2 regions of the Staphylococcus sp. SUC_1.2 genome follow, and region 1 is predicted to be linked to the other one. Evidence: riboswitches for the same ligand, from Rfam matches in the RefSeq annotation. Region 1 holds a riboswitch; the other holds the start of a gene.
What was found. Region 1 has a riboswitch for thiamine pyrophosphate ahead of tenA (thiaminase II). Riboswitches for the same ligand answer to the same signal wherever they lie in the genome.

Region 1 (3,220 bases):
GTGGCGTATTAAATCGCTTCTCTTCAAAAGTATAGACATCATCTTTAGTAAATAAAAAGTCTTTAGCATTATTTAAATCAGCAGAATGACCGCCTTTAATTACTACACCTTTACTTCCTATTTCATTTATAAATATATGACCTGCTTTACGAATATTATCTTCAGTATCAATTTTCAAGCCAGTAATTTCTTCAGCTTCTGGAATGTTAGGAGTAACGACATCCGCTAATGGTAAGAGCGTTTTCTGAAGATGTTTTTTTGTTTCATCATCCATTAAGGAATCACCACTTTTTGCTAGCATAACTGGATCGATAACATAGGGAATATTGCTATGATTTTTTAAATACGTTTGAATCAGTTCCATCGTTTCATGTGTAGCAATCATTCCAGTCTTAATTGCGTGAGGTAATTCATCATCAAATACGCTATCTAATTGTTCTTTAACCCAACTAGTTTCTAGATTATGGATATGTTGAACTCCTTTAGTATTTTGAGCCACAATACTTGTAATAGCAGCCATTCCATATACGCCACAAGCATGGAATGATTTTAAATCTGCCATAACTCCTGCGCCACCAGAAGGGTCAGTACCAGCAATTGTTAACGCAATCTTAGGTTTATTCATGATTTGCTCCTCCAAAATCCCATTCTTCATCAATGTATGCCATATTAAAGAAGTGACGTTCATGTACAGTACTTTGTAAAAATGCTTCTTTAATTTCTCTTTTTTCCTGTTCGGTACAATGTTCTGTAAGTTCATTTAACAAACGGTCAAATACTTCAATTAAAGGTGCCATTTCAGTGCTATAAAAATCAAACCACTTAGCAGTAAGTGCATCTCTATTAAGATTTGAATCTTCTAATCCCCATTTAGCAACCACTTCATATACGTAAGGACATGGTGCCATTGCAGCTATAGTGTATGCAGCATTTTCGTGTGTATAAGCATGATAATACATATGTTTAATGTAATGATCTCCACTAGGTGGCCACACTTTTTCTTTTACAATTTCTTCATAAGGTTCATTAATATAGTCCGCTAAAATTTCATGGGCTTCTACTTCGCCGTCTAACATAAATTCAATTTGCTCTACTAAGAATTTCACTTCTTTCATAGTAGGTGCTTTAGGAATAAGTAAAGCATATAAATTAGTAAATTCTTTTAAATAAGAAGCATCAGCACGTAAGTATTGGCGTACTGCTTGTTTTGATAATTTTCCCTTTAATAAATCTTGAATAAAACCATCATTATAAATCTCTTCAATAATTGGCTTTGACGCTTGCTTTAATTCATCTGAAAAACTCATTAACTATTCCTCCTTAAATAAAAAAACTACATTTCAACGTAGAAATGTAGTCAATATTCAAAAAAATAGAATGAATGAATATGTATTACTACTTTCCTACGTTGGCATTAACCAAATCAGGTTATAAGGGTCTGAATGCTTCATCTCAGCCATGTTCCATGGCTCCCCTAGTAGTCTTTAGTTTAATTTAACCATAACAAAACCATTGTTATAATTCAAATAAAAAAGATATTCATTGAAATAAGTTTAATTCATACAACTATTATTATAAATATAATAAATAAAGAATAGTACAGAAATCTTTCTAAATTCAGTCATTACTATCAATATATATAAAAATGCCTAAGACAACTCATATTGTCTCAGGCACTAGTAAATTATTTATTAAGTTTTACGCTGTAACCCATTGAGATGGACCTGCAGTATTATAAAGTTTTACTGCCGCAGCATCTTGAACACTTTCAGGTGCTTGTGCTGGTGATACACCTTTATATTGTGCTGGTGCTACTGAATCCCAAGTAGATTGTAAGAATTGATATTTACCTGCTGCACCAGAAGAAGGGTTGATGGCATGAATATCTCCACCTGATTCGCGTTGAGCGATTTGTTGTAAATGACTATTTACATTTACAGATGAACCACTTGTTGATTGTTTAGGTTGATTTGTAGTTGCATTAGCAGGTGCTTGTTGTGTTTGAGTTGCTTGTTTAGTTTGTGTTGTTTTTGGTGCTTGTTGTGTTTGAGCTTCATTTGCATAGTGTTGACTTACATTTGAAGTTGAAGCTGATTGATTTATATGATTATAATTATTATTTTGGAAAGATACATTTTGTGCTGATTGAGTTGAAGCTACATTTTGATTAGCACTATTTACAGTTGAACCGTTTGATGGATAATATTCCCATTTAAAATATGTTCCATCTGACCAAAAATGATAAGTTTTACCATTTAAATTAAATTGGTAATTATAAGCTCCTTCTTGAATAGGATGTTGATTTAATGATTGATCGTTAGATTCCGCTAATTGAGCTAATTTTTCTTTATTAATTTGATTTTCACTTGCATCAGCATGACTTACGTTTCCTGCTACTAATCCTAAGCCTACTGCTAATGAAGATGCAATAATTGTCTTTTTCATAATAGTATAATCCTCCTAAGTCATTTGTTTTCTTAAATATTTTACGGATACTACTCTAACATCTAAAAAAGCTTAGCAGGTTACAGTGAAATAAAAAAAATATACTTATTTTACATTAAAATTACATAGATTTGTAAATAATTTTTCTTATATATATACTATAAACACTTTAATGGCAGTGTTTATTAGATATATAATAAAAGAACCAACTGTAATTACTTTGTAATATTTCAGAAAAATACACTGTCTTTTTTATCATTCAATGAATGAGTTGTATCTAATGTCTTATACATAGTTAAAGAGGTCGGAATATTTATACCGACCTCTTGAGTATATTTGAGTATAATTGAAAGACTTATTTTATATTAATTGGAAAGGTTTGGAGTATTAAAAATAGAGAGTTTTATTTTATATTCATTAATTCGAGATTATCAAATGAATAAGTGTCTGTATTTAGTGAGCTATCTGAGAGTTTTTCATTATTTAATTTAGGGGACATAAATTTAATTGTTTCAACATATAATTCTGTGACAAAGTGAGTTTGTTTTTCCTTTTCATATTTACGAGAACGCATTTGGCCAGTAATACCTACTAAAGATCCTTGAGAAGTATATTTTTCAATGTTGCTAGCCATCTTACCAAATGCTTTACAAAATATATAATCACACGCTATTTCATCATTTTCATCTTTATAATTGCGTTCAGTAGCCACACTAAACGTTGCGATTTTCACCTCCTCATTATCATAAATTTTTGCATCTTTAGTCATACGACC
Region 2 (3,220 bases), on a different contig from region 1:
TTAGGAATATCATCTTCTTCTATATCTACGATATTTTTAAATTTACTTTTAAATTTATCGCGTTTAGATCTAATTTTATCTAAATCTACACTTCTTCTTGTCTTACGTGCATATTCTGATGTTTTATCTTGAAGTTGTTTAAAATGAACTTTTGATTGAGTCGAAACGTTTCCTTTTTGAGTTCTTGATAATTCAGGCTCTTCTTCCCCTAATTCTTCTTTTGTTAAAGGTAACGCACGGCGTAAGAATAAGAAATTCCAAATTGCCGCTTGAGCTAATAACCACATAATGATGAAGAATGTATTTACACTTAAAATATCAATAGGCTCAATCTCATTTGCATCGATTTTGCCATACAATGACAGTTGAGTAATCAAGTAACTTATTCCATATGAAATAATAATCCATAAATAATGAACTTTTCTATTTTCTTGATACAATTCATCTTTATAAACAATATATCCTGTATGAATCACAAATGGAATAATGAATATAATTGCCCAAAAACCATATACTTGAGTCATCAATGTAATTGTAATGAGGAAGTATAAAATACCAATAACTAAAAAGAAAATTGAGATGTCGTAATCGTATTTGGTTGTTCTAAATAACGTATATCCAATCAATATGACTAGAATACCAAATAGAATAATTATGACTGCACTTACAACTGGAAAGTTGCCTATGAATCTACTCATCACTCTAATTATTTCACTAAAAAATGCATTAAGAAAGTCCCATATATTATGTATTTTTAAATCAATTTTATCTTTATCTTTTAGTTTATGGATTAAAGGCAAATTGATTAAGATAATGAGACCTGTGAAGAGTGAAACGATACCGATCAAGTAACTATAGATAATCTCGGCGTGTTTCTTAAGAAAAGACATACAGTTCACCTCAAAATTAATTATATATGAACTTTCTATTCTTGTCTTTAATAAAAAATAAAATACTTCTCTAGACTGAGATGAAGTTTATTCTTTTATTAATTGGGTATATTAATTTTGTAAAGTAATCTATGAAAAAGGAGAGTTGTCCTATGACACATGAAGATGCAAAAAAAGCAAAAGAATATGAAGAAAAATTAAAAGAACAAAAAGAAGAAAAAACTGATGATATTGAACAAACTAAACAAGATGTTCAAAATACATTAGACTAATTTTCTTATTTATGTCATCATTAAGAATATTTAATGAATAAGCCTGAGACATACAAGCTGTCTCAGGTATTTTTAATATATTGGCTATCGATGGCTGAGTTGGAAATAAATCTATCCTACTTTCTTTCATTATTTTTAGAACTAATTACATTTTAATTGTTAAATATGTAAACTGTTTAATTATAATTTATTTTTAATTAAATATAGATTAAAAGCATCTTGACATCTACTATTAAAAGTCATACATTTAAAATAAATAAAATATAAATGCACTAGGGGTGTATAGCACTGAGATGAGGCTTAACCTCAAACCCTTTGAACCTGATCTAGTTAAAAACTAGCGTAGGAAAGTGTTAACTTAAATAAATCATGTTTTTAATAATCAATAGCATTTTTATTTAAATTTACGCACAACTTTTCTACGAAGGGTTGTGCGTTTTTTTAGGAGGAACTATTTTATGTCTAAAGGTTTAAAACTTTCAGAAATTCTAGTTACGGTGCTGATTGCTGTTATTTTTGCAATCATTTATAACTTATGGTGGTTGCCATATAATTTAGCTCAAGTAGCTGGTATACATCTAGAGCAACTTACATACGGTATTTGGTTTATGGCTGCTATTGTGGCTTACTTAATTATTCCTAAACCAGGTATTGCATTAATTGCTGAATTTGCTGCTGGTGCAGGTGAAACTATTGTTATGGGGAAATTTGATATTCCTACTATAGTATATGCCATTTTACAAGGTCTAGCATGTGAAGTTGTGTTTGCTATCTTTAAATACAAATCACGTTCTTTAATGGTAGCAATGTTAGCTGGTTTAGTAACAGCATTAGTATCTTTCCCTGTAGATTATTTTTACGGCTATCTAAACGAAGTTGCGGGTTGGAACTTACTACTTTTCATCATTTTCCGTGCTATTAGTGGTATTGTACTGTCTGGTATACTCTCTTATTTAATTGTAAAAGCCTTAGATCAAACTGGAGTAACTAAATTATTCCGTCCTGCCTCTCAAAAAGATTACGACAACTTATAAGGGGAAATGATTGTGTTAAAAGTCAAAAATTTACGTCTAAAATATCCAAATGGTGATCGAAAAATTTTCGATAATCTAAATATAGAAATTAAAGATAAAGAAAAAGTGCTTTTACTAGGTCCTTCAGGATCTGGTAAAAGCACATTGCTTAATGTCCTTAGTGGCATTGTTCCTAATCTTATAGAATTACCGATGAAATATGATGAACTAGACATTGATCCTAATTCGGGGGTTATTTTTCAAGACCCAGATACACAATTTTGTATGCCAAAAGTTTACGAAGAATTAGCTTTCGTCTTAGAAAATCAAAAAGTGCCAAGAGAAGACATGGATGAACAAATTAAAAAAGCACTTGCGTCTGTAGATTTAGATGTGGATAATTCAACTTTCGTAAATAATTTAAGTGGTGGTATGAAACAAAAGCTTGCTATCGTTGAAACGATTTTACAGAAAGCTGATACACTCTTTTTAGATGAACCTACAGCTATGTTAGATGTACAAGCAACTGCTGACTTATGGCAACGATTAATTCACTTATGGACTGATCAAACGGTATTAATTGTAGAACATAAAGTGGAACATATTTGGCATCATGTAGATCGAGTCATATTAATGAACTATGATGGAGAAATTATAGCTGATAATACACCTGAATACATACTCAAACATTGTGAATCGTTACTCACTGAATTTGGCGTATGGCATCCTCATGCTTGGGATTATGCACCTATTCGAAAAGATTTAACTCCCCAATATTCCAATACACTTTTTAAATTTCAAAACGGACAAATAATTCGTAGTAAAAATACACTATTTGAAGTTTCAGAACTAAATATTCATCCTGGAGAATGGATTACAATTACTGGAAAAAATGGAGCTGGTAAAACTACTTTACTCGAATCTATGATGCAATTAGTGAAATACAACGGTACAATGTTTTATGAGAAGCGATTACTGAAGAAAATTAAAGATGCTGCTCAAAATATGTATCTTGTATACCAAAATCCTGAACTTCAATTTATTA

Region 2: another riboswitch for thiamine pyrophosphate. It lies ahead of NR218_RS06630 (ECF transporter S component); the one in region 1 lies ahead of tenA (thiaminase II).

The regions. Positions count from the first base shown of each region.
Region 1 is NZ_JANJPM010000012.1:11,673-14,892, forward strand. Features, by position in the region: gene thiD (bifunctional hydroxymethylpyrimidine kinase/phosphomethylpyrimidine kinase) at 1-625, opposite strand, end outside; gene tenA (thiaminase II) at 618-1,307, opposite strand; TPP riboswitch at 1,384-1,486, opposite strand; gene NR218_RS05640 (transglycosylase family protein) at 1,699-2,445, opposite strand; gene NR218_RS05645 (single-stranded DNA-binding protein) at 2,849-3,220, opposite strand, start outside.
Region 2 is NZ_JANJPM010000015.1:15,559-18,778, forward strand. Features, by position in the region: gene auxA (lipoteichoic acid stability factor AuxA) at 1-890, opposite strand, end outside; gene graF (glycopeptide resistance-associated protein GraF) at 1,043-1,162, shown strand; TPP riboswitch at 1,427-1,528, shown strand; gene NR218_RS06630 (ECF transporter S component) at 1,621-2,196, shown strand; gene NR218_RS06635 (ABC transporter ATP-binding protein) at 2,209-3,220, shown strand, end outside.